DNA from 2 places in the Arthrobacter sp. RCC_34 genome. Region 1 is predicted to be linked to the other one. Evidence: riboswitches for the same ligand, from Rfam matches in the RefSeq annotation. Region 1 holds a riboswitch; the other holds the start of a gene.
What was found. A riboswitch is a leader RNA that binds a small molecule or an ion and turns the genes downstream of it on or off. The one in region 1 is predicted to bind S-adenosylmethionine.

Region 1 (7,317 bases):
GATTACGGCCTCCCGCAGGCCGGCCGTGGCAAGGACGTCGGGCTGCGCCGTGAGGAGGTCGCGTTCCTCTCCGCCATCTCGGTGACCTGGTACACGTGGCTGGAGCAGGGCCGGAAGGTCAACCCGTCGCGGGAGGTGCTCACCTCGCTGGCGACGGTGCTCCGGCTGGATCCCGCGGAGGAACGGTACCTGTTCACCCCGTTCGGATACGCCGCGCCCGCGCCGAGCCTCGGCACCGCGGAGACGACCGCCCACGTGCAGCGGCTCCTGGACGCGATCGACCCGAACCCTGCCCTGGCGCTGGAGGGCAACTGGGACATCGTGGCCTGGAACGACGCCTACAGTGCCCTGTTCCCGCGCGTCCTGGAGGTCTCCGGGCCGGACCGGAACCTGCTGCGCCTGGTCTTCACGGACCCGGCCGTGCGCGCCCTCCTGCCCGACTGGGACCAGACGAGCGCGCAGTTCCTCGCCGAATTCCGGGCCGAGACGGGATCACGGATCGAGGACGCTCGGAAGGCCAGTCTGGTGGCGGGACTCCTGCAGTCGAGCCCGGAGTTCCGCGCGCAGTGGGAGGCGCACGGCATCCGCGGTTTCACGCCCCGGACCCGCAGCTTCAACCATCTGGACGGCAGCACCGTCACCTACGAGCACCACCAGCTGACGCTCGCGGACGCTCCGGCGCTGAAGCTGATCGTCTACACCCCGGCGCCGGACCCTGCGACGGACGACGACGGCGCGGCCTCCCGCTGACCGCACGCCCCGCCCGGCGTCGCCCGGGTCAGCCGGCGTCGCCCACGCTTCCGTGGTCCACCCCCGGACATTTCCGTGGGCGAACCACAAAACCGCGGGTCGGAGCGGCACAGGCGCAGCCCCGGCCACACGGCACAGCTACTGCAGAGTGGCCGAGAGCCGGCAGACGTTGTCCACGTACTTTGAGAGCACGGACCGTTCCTGCCATTCCTCCAGCGTCAGTTCCCGCGAGGTGGCACGGTAGGCCTCCTGCACCTTCCGCAGCTCTGACACGATCTCCGGGCCGACCATCATGAGGGACACCTCGAAGTTCAGCGAGAAGGACCGCATGTCCATATTGCTGGACCCGAGCACGGCCACCTCGTCATCCACCGTGAAGTGCTTCGCATGCAGCACGGCGGGCGCCTTGTAGAGGAAGATCCGCACTCCGGCCTCCAGGAGGGCTTGGTAATAGGACCGCTGGGCGTGATGCACCAGGAACTGGTCGCCCTGTTCAGAGACGAAGAGCTCCACGTGAACGCCACGCTGAACGGCGGTGGTGATGGCATACAGCAGGGAGTCGTCCGGCACGAAGTACGGGCTGCAGATGGAGACCCGCTCCTGCGCGGAGTAGATCAGCGTGTTGAACAGGCGCAGGTTGTTCTCCTGGGAGAACCCGGGTCCGCTCGGCACCACCTGGGCCGGGATATGGCCGTCGACGGCCTCAGGGAGGACGATCTGCTCTTCCAGGGATTCATCCGTTTCACTCAGCCAGTCGGTGGCGAAGACGACGTTCAGGCTCGCGACCACCGGCCCTTCGACCCGGGCCATGAGCTCCACCCAGTGGCGGCCGGCCTTGCGGTGCTTGGGATTGTTGTAGGAGGGCTCCGTGAGGTTCTGCGACCCGGTGAAGGCCACCTCCCCGTCGACCACCATGATCTTCCGGTGGTTCCGGAGGTCCGGGCGGCGCCACTGCCCGGAGAACGGCATGACGGGAAGCATGCGCCGCCAGCGGATCTGGGAATTCTTCAGACGCCGCAGCAGTCGCCGGTAGCCCCGTACCCGCAGCGTGCCGATGTGGTCGAACAGCAGGCGGACTTCCACACCTCGTTCGGCCGCCTCCTCCAGGGCCGTGAACAGTGGTTCCGTCACCGAGTCGTACGCCATGATGTAGAACTCGACATTGACGTAGCGCTTGGCCCCGCGCGCCGCCGCCGTCATCGCCTCGATCGATTCCAGGTACCCGGGGATGAGTTCGACACGGTTCCGGGTGGTGAGCGGCTGGGCTCCGAGCCGGTGGTTGAGTTCGATCGCGGAACGCAGCCAGACCGGCAGGTGCAGCTGCTCGGACTCGCCTTCCAAGAGGGAGCTGGCCTCCCGCACCCGTCGGTTGACGTCCTCCAGCTCGCGGACGCGGCGGCCCTTGAGTCGGAAGTTTCCGAACAGCAGGAACAGGACCAGGCCGGCGTCGGGCACCAGGAAGATGGCCAGCAGCCACGCCATGGCCGTGGTGGGACGGCGGTTGCCGGGCACCACACCGAGCAGGACGAGACGGATCACGATGTCGGCCATGACCCAGATGGTGAACCCCAACGACCACTCCTGAGGCCAGCTGTATGGCAGCACGCATCTCCCCCTTGTCGTGGTCGCGTTCCCCTCTCCGGATGGTCCCGGGCGGCCGCGGTCTCCCCTGAGAATATCCGCCCCCGGGCATTTATGGGCCGCGCTCCTCCCGTTGTGTGCTCAGTTGTTGCGGGTGTTCCGGCCGAACACCCACAACAACTGAGCACGCAACACCGAACAGGTGACGATGGACTCGCGCTCTGCCACGGGACGGCGGCTCTAAGCTTGTCCCATGACTTCGACGTCCCCCAGCACCGTGCTCGTGTTCCTCGATCCCGCCTTCCCGCAGGGCCGCGTGGCGGATGCCTCCGTGCCCCAGCTGATGGCCACGGACCTGGGCGCGACCCGCGGTGACGGCGTCTTCGAGTCGCTCCTCGTGCTCGACGGCAAACTCCGCAAGCTCCCCGCGCACCTGGCCCGCCTGGCCGGGTCCGCCGCCGCCCTGGACCTCACGATCAGCGAAGAGGACACCTGGCGGGCGGCGATCGGCACGGCCGTCGACGAATACCTGGAGACGCACCCCGGCGTGGACGAGTTCGTCGTGAAACTGCTCGTGACGCGGGGTGTCGAGGGCGCGGAAGCCCCCACCGAGTGGGTGCAGGCCAGCCCGGCCCCCGCCCTCGGCAAGAAGCAGCGCGTGGAGGGGATCGACGTCGTGCTGCTGGACCGCGGCTACGACAGCGATCTGGCCGAGCGCGCCCCGTGGCTCCTGCTCGGCGCGAAGACCCTCAGCTACGCCGTGAACATGGCCGCTCTGCGGCACGCGCATTCGCTCGGCGCGGATGACGTGATCTTCACGTCCGCGGACGGCCGGGTGCTGGAAGGCCCGACCTCCACCGTGCTGCTCGCGCACCGTGAGGTGAACGACGACGGCTCGGTCACCAAGCGCCTCGTCACGCCGCAGCTGGACGCCGGGATCCTCCCGGGCACCTCGCAGGGCGCCCTGTTCACCGCGGCGAAGGAGGCGGGCTGGGAACTCGGCTACGGGCCGCTCGAGCCGGAGGACCTGTTCGACGCCGATGCGGTGTGGCTGATCTCCTCAATCCGGCTGATCGCACCGGTCAAGCACCTCGACGGCAAGACGATCGGCTCCGATCCGGCCGTGGCCGCCGAACTCACCGAGGAGCTGAACCGCCTGTTCGCGGGCATCGAGTAAGCGGGTTCGCGCGGCCGCGGCCGCACCCTAAAGCTCCGCCGCCATGACCACGCGCGGCCAGCGGTCGAGGCCATGGGCGGCTTCCTCGGCCACCTTGACCTGGAGTTCCGGACCCCACTCGGCCTCCGGCAGCACGGTGAACCCGAGCCGGGCGTAGTAGGCCGCGTTCCAGGGGATCTCACGGAACGTGGTCAGGGTCGTCCGCCCCATCCCGCGCTCCCGGGCGACGGCGCGGACGTGCCCCAGAAGCCGCGCGCCCAGCCCCTGCCGGCCATGTCGCGGGTCGACGCTGAGCTGTTCCAGGTGGGCGGCCCCGTCCACCACCTCGCCGACGGCGTAGCCGGCCACTTCGGCGGCGCCTTGCCCGCCGGGGACCAACGCCGAGCCGCCGAGGGGCACGGTCAGCACCCACGCCCAACCGGCCGCCGCGAAGGTGGCCAGTTCGGCGTCGCTGAAGGGTTCGTCGTCGGCGATCGAGGCCATCCCGGCCTGCCGGAAGAGCTCTCCGGCGGCACGTTCCAGGTCCTGGACGGCACGGAAATCGGCGGTGGTCATGGCGCGGATCATCGCTCCAGTCAACCATTCCCCGGATTGCGCCGCATGACCCGGGATGAACGCCGGTGACGAATTGTGCCGCCCGATGAGTGCTCTCGTTGACCTTGGATGACGGCCGCCGCAGACTTCCAGGAGAACAAGGAGGACGAACAGGTGGAGAGCATCCGGCAGCTCGAGGAATGGCAGGGCCTGCGCGGCATCAACAGGGTCTGGGAGTTCGACGCGCCCGTCGAGACCGTGTTCCGCGCACACACCGACCCGCTCTGGCTCGCCCGCTGGCTGGTGCCGGAAGGCGTCGAGCTGCGGTTCCGCCGCTGGGATGCCCGCACGGGCGGATCCTGGAGCTACTCCGTGGGCGCCGGTGGCGACGACTGGACCTTCTACGGCTCCTTCCACGAGGTCTCCGAGCCGTGGCGCATCGTGCAGACCGTGGAGGCGGAGGCCGACTCGCACGGCCCCGTCCTCGAAGTCCTCGACTTCCTCGAACTGCCCGGCGGCGGCTGCCGCCTCGAGGCCATCGCCATGTTCACCTCGCCCGCCGCTCGCGAAGAGGTCGGCGGCTCGGACGACGACGGCGGCCTGGCCCGCCTGACCGACCTCCTCTCCGAGCTGGGCGCCTTCTCCACCCCGCTGCCGCAGTAGGGTCACGCGACCTCTGACCCCGCACACGGCCCGGCGAACCCGCGCCCGAATCCTTTCTTCGTCATCTGCCGTCGCATCCGGAATGCCGTCGTCGCGGGTCCCGTTGCACGGGGCATCAGTACGAACAGCATCAAGGAGAACAGTGCGCCGGACCGGCCCCTCACGCGAGTGGTAACCGGGACGACGCCGACAGCGCAAAGCGAGGAATCACCATGACACGTGCAGTGCGGTATGAAGAGTTCGGCGGACCCGAGGTCCTCCAGCTGGTCGCAGGCGAGGTGCCCCAGCCGGGCCCGGGCGAGGTCCGGGTCCGCGTCGCGGCCGCCGGTCTGAACCCAGTGGACTTCAAGATCTTCCACGGCGGCCCCGCAGCGGAGGCGTTCGGCGGAGCTCCCGGCTCCGGCGTCGGCAACGACTTCGCCGGCGAAATCGACGAACTCGGCGAGGGCGTCACGGACTTCGCCGTGGGTGACCGGGTGTTCGGCGGCAAGCGGCACGAGGCGGTGGCGGACTTCGTCCTGGTCCTCGCGAGCGGACTGCACCGCACTCCCGACGGGCTCTCGGATGAGCTGGCCGCGACCTTGGACATCGCCGGACGGACCGCGGCCGCCGCGATCGACCAGTTGAAGCTGACGCCGGAGGACACCGTGCTGATCGGCGGGGCCGCGGGTGGCGTGGGCGTTCTCGCCACGCAGCTCGCCGTCGCGACCGGAGCCACGGTGATCGGCACCGCGTCCGAACGCAATCACGAGTTCCTCCGGGAGCTCGGCGCCCTGCCCGTCACGTACGGCGCGGGCCTGGCCGAGCGCGTCGCGGAGATCGGCACGCCCACCGCCGCAGCTGACCTCAACGGCGCCGAGGTGATCACCGTGGCTCAGGGCTTCGGTGTCCCCGCGGAGCGCATCACGGCGATCGCCGCGCACGGCCATCCGGATGGCGGATTCACCGCGACCGGTGGCGGGGATGCCGGCCCGGGCGCGCTGGAGCGCATCGCGGCGGGCCTCGCCGACGGTTCCCTCGTGCTGCCGCTCGAAGCGACCTTCCCCGTGGAACAGGTGGCGGACGCCTACCGGCTCCTGGAGGAGGGCCACGTCCGCGGCAAGGTCGTGGTCACGCTCGACTGACGGGCTCAGCGGCGGGCCCGGCAGGTTCCCGAGCTTCCACCCCCGGAAACGTGGTTCACCCCCTGAAATTTCCCGGGGTGAACCACGTTTCCGGGGGCGATTCCGTCAGCACTGCCGGCCCGGTTCATGACACAAGATGAAGCCTCCCGTCACACTTCTCTCCGGGGCCTGGTGCTAGATTTTTTGCAGAGTAACGAGTACCGGTGACAAGCCCTGACTGACCGGTCGGCAACCCTCCAGACGCGGCGGGGTGCCTCAGGTGACTACTCGGCATGTGTCAACTGCAAGCGCGAAGGAGCCCCCACTTGCCTGCCCGCAAAGAACCCACGTCCGCCACTGCCGGAACCGCCGGCGCCGCCAAGGTCACGACTCCCCGGAGCACCCCGGCCAAGCCCGCCACCCGGGCTCCGCGCACCACGAAGGCTGCGGCCGCCACACCGGCAGCCGCCAAGGCCTCTCCTGCGAAGGCCGCCACGACGACGGCGACCGCCCCCGCCGGTGAGCAGGCCACTGCCGCTGCGCCCGGCGTCGCGCCCCAGGCCGAACCCACGACGGCGCCTGCCGCTGCGCCCGCCCTCCTGCCCTACCGCCTGCTGACCGGCCCGGACACCCGCGAATTCTGCGAACGGGTCTCGGCTGCCCTGGCCGACGGGTACATCCTCTACGGCAGCCCGTCCGTGACCTTCAACGGTGAGACGGTGATCGCGGCCCAGGCCGTCGTCCTGCCGTACGCGCCGCCCGCGCCGCCGGCCCCGGTCGTCGACCCGTACGCCGTCCCCGCCACCGGCTTCGCCCCCTACGGCGGTGCCCTGTGAGCTACGCGGGCGACCTGACGCCACAGCAGGCGTGGGACAAACTCAAGGACGGCGCCGTCCTCGTGGACGTGCGCACCGAGGCGGAGTGGGCGCACATCGGCCGCCCGAAGACCCCGTCCGGCGACCCCTTGTTCATCCAGTGGAACCTGGCCGGCGGCGTGCCGAACCAGGGGTTCCTCGCGGAGCTCGCCGAGCAGGCCCCGGAGGCCGGCACCGCGGACCTCGTGTTCCTGTGCCGTTCCGGACAGCGGTCGATCGCCGCGGCGGAAGCCGCGACGGCGGCGGGCTGGTCCTCGTACAACGTCCTGGAAGGCTTCGAGGGCGTCCCGGACCGGTTCGGGGAGCGCACCGTGAACGGCTGGAAGAACAGCGGCCTACCGACCACCATCGGAGCGTGAGACATGGCGTTCAATCCTGAGGCCGCGTCCTGGTCGCCGGCAACGCAGGCCGTCCGGGGCGGGCTGGACCGCACCGGCTTCTACGAAACCTCCGAGGCGCTGTTCCTGAACTCGGGCTTCGTCTACGACTCGGCCGAGGCCGCCGAACGAGCCTTCACCGGTGAGGACGAGCGCTTCGTCTACTCCCGTTACGGCAATCCGACCGTCGCCACCTTCCAGGAGCGGCTACGGCTGCTCGAAGGCACCGAGGCGTGCTTTGCGACGGCGTCCGGCAT
Region 2 (7,317 bases), on a different contig from region 1:
GCCCACGGACGGCGCGAAGGACGCCCGGAACTGCCCCGCCGCGGGGGAATCGGGATCCCCCCACAGCTGGAGCAGTTCCAGGTCGTCGCCTTCCCGCCAGGGACGGTACTGGATGGTCATGCTAGGCGCCCAGCAGCTTTCCGGCCAGGTAGGCCTCCAGCTGATCCAGGGAGACGCGCTCCTGGCTCATGGTGTCGCGTTCGCGGATGGTCACGGCGTTGTCCTCGAGGGTGTCGAAGTCGACGGTGATGCAGAACGGGGTGCCGATCTCGTCCTGGCGGCGGTAGCGGCGGCCGATCGCGCCCGCGTCGTCGAAGTCGATGTTCCAGTGCTTGCGCAGCTTGTCACCGAGTTCGCGGGCCAGCGGGGAGAGCTGCTCGTTGCGGGACAGCGGCAGCACTGCGGCCTTGACCGGAGCCAGGCGCGGGTCCAGCTTCAAGACGGTGCGCTTGTCCACGCCGCCCTTGGAGTTGGGGGCCTCGTCCTCGGTGTAGGCGTCGGCCAGGAAGGCCATCATGGAGCGGGTCAGGCCGAAGGACGGCTCGATCACGTACGGGACGTACCGCTCGCCGGAGGCCTGGTCGAAGTAGGAGAGGTCCTGCTTCGAGTGCTCGATGTGGTTCTTCAGGTCGAAGTCGGTGCGGTTGGCGACACCCATGAGCTCGCCCCAGCCGGAGCCGGCGAAGCCGAACTTGTACTCGATGTCGATGGTGCGGTCCGAGTAGTGCGCACGCTCGCCGTCCGGGACGTCGAAGCGGCGCATGTTCTCCGGGTCGATGCCCAGGTCAACGAACCAGTTCCAGCAGGCCTCGACCCATTCCTCGAACGCCGCCGGGGCGTCCGCCGGCGGGGTGAAGTACTCGATCTCCATCTGCTCGAACTCGCGGGTGCGGAAGATGAAGTTGCCGGGGGTGATCTCGTTGCGGAACGCCTTGCCGACCTGGCCGATGCCGAACGGCGGCTTCTTGCGGGCCGCGGTCACCACATTGGCGAAGTTCACGAAGATGCCCTGGGCCGTCTCGGGGCGCAGGTAGTGCTTGCCGGACTCATCGTCGATGGGGCCGAGGTAGGTCTTCATGAGACCCGAGAAGTTCTGGGGCTCGGTCCACTCACCGCGGGTGCCGCAATCGGGGCACACGATGTCGTCCATGCCGTTCTCCGGGGCGCGGCCCTTCTTCGCCTCGTACGCCTCCAGGAGGTGGTCCTGGCGGTGGCGCTTGTGGCAGGAGAGGCACTCGACCAGCGGGTCGGTGAAGGTGGCGACGTGGCCGGAGGCCTCCCAGACCTTGGACGGGAGGATCACGGAGGAGTCCAGGCCGACCATGTCGGCGCGGCCGCGGACGAAGGTCTGCCACCACTGGCGCTTGATGTTCTCCTTGAGCTCGGCGCCGAGGGGGCCGTAGTCCCACGCGGAGCGCGATCCACCGTAGATCTCACCGGCCTGGAAAACGAATCCGCGCCGCTTGGCGAGGGAGATGACCGAATCGAGGGTGGACTTTGCTGCCATATGAACAACTCCAGGGAAAGCGGGCCGCTGGGTGCGGTCCGGGTGCGGATACTCGTGCCGGTCCCCCGCAGGGGACACACGTCTTAGCCTACCGGCAGCACGTACGTCGGGCTGAATGTCCCCACGCCGCCCACCGGGGTGAGATCACCGTCCGGGCCGGGGACGAACACGCTCAGCCGGTGCCCTCGTTCCGCCGCGACGCACAGGTGCGGGGCGCCGTCGTCGTCGCGCGTCCAGGCCAGGTGACGGGGCCACGCGCCGCCGCAGGCAAGTGTCCGGAGCAGCCGCTCCTCCCCTTCTCCGCGCGCGACGACGGCGAGCGTGTCGCTCCCGCGCACGCCCACCACGAGTGCCCGCTCACCGGAGCCGGGGTGGCCGGTGATCTCGCTCGGATAGGCCTGCTCGTGACCGGGAGCCAACGCCACGGGCGCCCCGGCCAGGGTCCACGTGCCGTCCGCGGCACGGACCGCCCGGTGGAGTGCGGCGTCGAGTTCGCCGACGACCCAGAGCACCACCGCGCCGTCGGCGGCGGGCTCCTCCAGCAGCAGATGCCGCGGCCCGGTGCCGGGCGGGAGGTCCAGCCCGCCCACGAGTTCCGGGCCGTCCTCACCCAGGACGTACTCATCCACCCGGTCCCGGCCGAGGTCCGCCACGAGGAAGCGGTCCTCGCCCAGCGCGAGGGTCGAATGGGCGTGCGGGCCTTCCTGCCGGTCGGCCACGGGACCGGCGCCGACCTGCCCCGCGGCCACCTGCCCCACCGTCCACAAGGGTTCAGCACCCCACGGCTCATCCAAAGGGAGACCGGACACGGTGCCCGAGCCGTAATTGGCCACGAGAAGGAGCCCGCCGGCCACACCGAGGTGGCACGGCGACGATCCGCCGCTGCTCACCCGGGCTTTGACCACGAGGGTCTCCGGGTCCAGCTCGACCACCTGACCGGCGTCGAGCTCCTCCACGGCGAAGAGGCGGCCGCCCGGTCCGCGCAGCAGGAACGACGGGTTGCGCACGCCGGAGCTCGTGGCCAGCACCGTCAGCTCCCCTGCCGCCGGGTCCACCGACACGCGCTGCACCCCCTGGCCACGCCCGGAACCGTCCTCGGTGTAGCTGCCGAGATAGAGAGGGATGGTCATGGTTCCTCCGTGGGGTAGGGCATCATGGGGTTATGACTTCTCCTGAGCCGGACGGCATCGACACCATCGAGATCCGGGATTCGATGATCCGCCTGGGTCAGCTTCTCAAGCTCTCCTCCCTCGCCGACGACGGCGTGGAGGCGACCGAGCTGATCAAGAACGGGCTGGTCAAGGTCAACGGCGATATCGAGGACCGCCGGGGCCGTCAGCTGACGACGGGCGACGTGGTGACGGTCAACGGTCAGAGCGTCCGCGTCATCGCTGCGGGCTGAGCACCTCGAAGCCGAGGAACTCGGCGACATGCCCCACTTCCTGAGGGCTGATGCCGTGCCACACGCCGCTGTACTGCACCTTGGTGGCGCGGGCCTTGCCGAGCAGCCAGGCCGCGGTGAAGTCGATCCGGTCGCGTGGGATCACGGGATCCTGCGGGTCTCGGCCCCAGAAGAACGGCGTGCTGCCGTCGAGCTCCGCGTCCCGGAACCAGTCGGCGCCACCCTCCACGGCGAATCCTGAGAGCCCCACGATCGCCGCGAAGTCCCGCGGGCGCCTGCGCCACATGCTGGTGGCCATCGCCATGCCCATGGAGAACCCGAGCAGGCTCACGGAGCTGAACTCCTCGCGCACGCCGTCCAGCCAGTCGAGCACGTAATCGGTCGCGGCTTTCACGGCGTCGAAGGAGTAGTCGAGGGAACCGGTGAGCGGGAACCAGGTGAAGCCCGGACCCATCGTCAGGGGCGCACGCACGCTCGCGACCACGAATTCTTCGGGGAGCTGATCCGCCAGGCCGAACAGATCGGCTTCGTTGGCGCCGTAGCCGTGCAGGAGGACCAGGAGGGGCCGTCCCTGCCGCTGATCTTCGGGGACGGACCAGAGGACCGTGGGTTCGGGGAAGGCGGGGGCGTCAAGACTCATGGCTCGTATTCTGCCATCACGTCCTGATCGGCCCCGCCGAAGAGGACGGCGCGTTCCGGAAGCTACGGTGGCGTAACCGGGCCACGCAGGGGCATGATGGGAAGAATGAGCGACTCCTCTCAGTTATCTTCAGGGCCAGTATTTCCCGCGCCGGCTTCCTCTCCTCAGGCCCAGGAGCCGGGCGACGGCGGCCACCCGTGGTCCCGGTACGTGGCCCTCGGCGACTCCTTCACGGAGGGCATCGGCGATCCGGAGCCTGCGAGCCCGGGCGGCCACCGTGGCTGGGCGGACCGCGTGGCGGAGGAACTGAGCGCCGGACATCCGGACTTCGCGTACGCCAACCTCGCCATCCGCGGCCGTCTCCTGCAGCAGATCATCGATGAGCAGGTGGACCCCTGCCTGGACCTCAAGCCCGATCTGATCACCATCTCCGCCGGCGGCAACGACCTCATCCGCCCGGGCGGCGATCCCGACGCCCTCGCCAACACGCTGGACGCCGCCGTCGGCCGTCTCGCCTCCGAGGGCGCCACGGTGGTGCTGTTCAACGGCCCGGACACGGTGTCGACCGTGCTGAGCCCGCTCCGCGGCAAGGTGGCCATCTACAACGAGAACCTGCGCACCGTGGCCGCGCGCCATGACGCCGTGATCGCGGACATGTGGTCGCTGCGGCAGCTCGCCGGCTCGCAGTACTGGGACCAGGACCGCCTGCACTTCTCGCCGCTCGGCCACCACACCATCGCCACGATGGTCCTGGACGCCCTGAACGTCCAGCACAATCTGGAACCGCTGTCCCCGAAGCCGATGCCGGAGAAGACCTGGCGCACCGCGCGCACCGAGGACTTCCTGTGGGCCCGCGAGCACCTGTTCCCCTGGGTCCTGCGCCGGCTGCGGCACCAGTCGTCGGGCGATGGCATTCAGCCCAAGCGTCCCGTGGCGGGACCGGTGTTCCTGCCGGGTCAGGAGCTCTGACTCAGGACGCGTCCGGGGCCCGATCCTGGTATTGATCGTCCAGGTCCTGGTCCTGGTCCCGGGGCGCGCCCGGCTTCCGGAACGCGGTCCTCATGTGATCGCTCGTGAGGAAGTCGGCGATGCCGATCATGATGAGGCTGAACACGATCTGCTCGGTCACCATCCACAGCGGATACAGTCCGGGGATCGCGGCCATGACGAGCGTGACCACGGGGAAGATCTGCGCGAAGAGCCGGAGCCGCTGGTAAGCCCAGTACCAGCCCTTGGTCGCGCGCCACGCGAAGTAGAACAGGGTGGCCGTCATCCCGACGACCACCACGGTGCGCATCCAGACGGCGAACGGCACCGGCTCGCCGCTGCTCGACAGCACCAGCGCGACGACGACGGCCCCCACTCCCAGCACGAGCTCCAGCGCCAGGAGCCACAGCACCCACGTGAAGGCTCGCCGTGTCTTCGGATGGATCAGCTGCCGCTCCCCGATGCGGACGCCGGACTGGCGGCCTCCGGCGATGCGGTCGAGTCGGAGCAACAGGTTTTCCAGGGCCATGACGGGATTATCCCATCCGGACCTGCGGAGACCCCCTTCATCGACTGCTCCATAGGATGTCGTTTTCCCCGGATTTCGGGACGGAACGACATCCTATGGAGCAGTCGATGGGTTATGCAGGGCGGGTTGGGGCGGGCGGAGGTAGGCCCGCCTCAGGCGAACAGCGTCCGGCCGAGCAACGCGCCGAGCTGGCCGGCCTCCGTGAGGAAGCCGTCGTGCCCGATCTCCGAGGCGATCCGGTGCACCGTGACGTCGCCGGGCAGCGCGGCCGCCAGGGCCTCCGACTGCCGGGGCAGATACAGCCGGTCGGACTCCACCGCGGCCACGAAGAACTCGACCGGGCTGTCCGCCAGCGCCGCCTCCACTCCCCCGCGGCCCCGGCCGACGTCGTGACTCATGAGCGCTTCCGTCAGGGCGATGTAGCTGTTGGCGTCGAAACGGCGGACGAGCTTGCCGCCCTGATGGTCCAGGTAGCTCTCCACCTGATACCGGCCCCGTTCGGCGAGGGCGGAGGCGCTGAGCGGCGACTCGCCCTCCTGGGGTTTGCGGCTGAAGCGGGCTTCGAGCTCCGCCTCGCTGCGATAGGAGATGTGCGCGATCCGGCGCGCCAGGGCCAGTCCCGCCTCGGGCGCCGGGCCGTCGTAGTAGTCGCCGTCCCGGAAGGCCGGGTCCTGGCGGATGGCGAGGGTCTGCGCCTGGGCCAGGGCGATCTGCTCGGCGGTGCTGTGGGCGCCGACCGCGATCACGGCGCATTTCCGGACCCGCTGCGGGAAACCCGCCGCCCATTCCAGCGCGCGAGCGCCGCCCATGGAGCCACCGACCACCGCGAACCACTGCCGGATGCCCAGCTGATCCGCGAGCCGCGCCTCGGCGACCGCCGCGTCGCGGAGCGTGATGAACGGGAACCGGGAACCCCACGGTTTGCCATCGGGGGCGGGGCTGGACGGCCCCGTGCTGCCGTTGCAGCCGCCGATGATGTTCACGGCCACCACGAAGAACCGGTCCGTGTCGATCGCGTGGCCCGGACCGACCAGGCCGTCCCACCAGCCTTCCTCGTCCGTGTCCCCCTGCGCGACGTGCGCGCTTCCTGTGAGGGCGTGCTGGATCAGAACGGCGTTGCCGGCGTCCGGCGCGAGTGTCCCCCAGGTCTCGTACGCGAGGGTGACGTCCGGCAGCTTCCCGCCGGCCTCCAGCTCCAGCGGCCCGACGACGGCGGTGCGCTGCACACCGTGGCGTTCGCCGGCGTCGCGCTCCTCGCGGGTGGTGGTGTCCCGCGCAGTGGACAGTGGACGGGATGCAGCGATGGTCATGGGGCCTCTATTCCTGAGTTTGCCCGCGCCGGCCGGCGCTGGGCCGAGTCTTCACCCGGGGCACCCCACCGCAGGAGGAGGGTTGCCGGCCAGCGAACCGGGGTTTGGCGCTGGCACTCGTGACTCTCGGACCAGTGTAAAGGATCGGGAGAGGCCGTTTCTGAAGATGACGCTTCATGAGACGGCCTCTCAGGATTTATGTTCGCCCAGGAGGCGGCGAGGGCCGCGCATTCCGAAGAATGCGCGGCCCTGTGGATGTCCCGCGGATGTCCCGAAGGGCTCAGACCGCAGCCTTGGCGGCCCGGAAACCGGCGTCCAGATCGGCCAGGATGTCATCGATGTGCTCGATGCCCACGGCGAGACGGACCAGGCCCGGGGTGACGCCCGCGGCGCGCTGTCCGGCCTCGCTGAGCTGGGCGTGCGTGGTGGACGCGGGGTGGATGACGAGGGAACGCACATCACCCAGGTTCGCCACATGCGAGTGGAGTTCCAGCGCGTCCACGAACGCCTTGCCGGCTTCGAGCCCGCCCGCGATCTCGAACGCCACCACGGCGCCGATGCCGTTGGGGCCGTACTTGCGTCCCCGCTCGTACCACGGGCTGCTCGGCAGGCCTGCGTAGGCGACGCGTTCGACGTCGTCGCGCGCCTCCAGGAATTCAGCCACCTTCAGCGCGTTCTCCACGTGGCGCTCGACGCGGAGGCTCAGCGTCTCAAGACCCTGCGCGATGAGGAACGCGTTGAACGGGCTGACGGCGGATCCGAGGTCACGCAGCAGCTGCACGCGGGCCTTCAGGATGTAGCTGAGGTTGGCGCCCAGCGCACCGTCCGCGCCGAGGTCACGGGCGTAGACGAGTCCGTTGTAGCTCTCGTCCGGGGTGTTGAAGCCCGGGAACTTCTCCGGGTCCGCGCCGAAGTCGAACTTGCCGGAGTCCACGATCACGC

Region 2: linked by a shared signal. The riboswitch ahead of AB6732_RS09735 (homoserine O-acetyltransferase) and the one ahead of AB6732_RS12510 (DUF1737 domain-containing protein) in region 1 are both predicted to bind S-adenosylmethionine.

The regions. Positions count from the first base shown of each region.
Region 1 is NZ_JBFUPW010000003.1:163,287-170,603, forward strand. It holds gene AB6732_RS12480 (helix-turn-helix transcriptional regulator) at 1-750, shown strand, start outside; gene cls (cardiolipin synthase) at 889-2,301, opposite strand; gene AB6732_RS12490 (aminodeoxychorismate lyase) at 2,585-3,508, shown strand; gene AB6732_RS12495 (GNAT family N-acetyltransferase) at 3,536-4,063, opposite strand; gene AB6732_RS12500 (SRPBCC domain-containing protein) at 4,172-4,705, shown strand; gene AB6732_RS12505 (NADP-dependent oxidoreductase) at 4,918-5,829, shown strand; SAM riboswitch class IV at 6,019-6,125, shown strand; gene AB6732_RS12510 (DUF1737 domain-containing protein) at 6,135-6,644, shown strand; gene AB6732_RS12515 (rhodanese-like domain-containing protein) at 6,641-7,042, shown strand; gene AB6732_RS12520 (O-succinylhomoserine sulfhydrylase) at 7,046-7,317, shown strand, end outside.
Region 2 is NZ_JBFUPW010000002.1:188,730-196,046, forward strand. It holds gene AB6732_RS09700 (GNAT family N-acetyltransferase) at 1-120, opposite strand, end outside; gene AB6732_RS09705 (glycine--tRNA ligase) at 122-1,507, opposite strand; gene AB6732_RS09710 (lactonase family protein) at 1,591-2,637, opposite strand; gene AB6732_RS09715 (RNA-binding S4 domain-containing protein) at 2,670-2,909, shown strand; gene AB6732_RS09720 (alpha/beta hydrolase) at 2,893-3,549, opposite strand; gene AB6732_RS09725 (SGNH/GDSL hydrolase family protein) at 3,655-4,518, shown strand; gene AB6732_RS09730 (hypothetical protein) at 4,520-5,065, opposite strand; gene AB6732_RS09735 (homoserine O-acetyltransferase) at 5,218-6,375, opposite strand; SAM riboswitch class IV at 6,386-6,500, opposite strand; gene AB6732_RS09740 (bifunctional o-acetylhomoserine/o-acetylserine sulfhydrylase) at 6,656-7,317, opposite strand, start outside.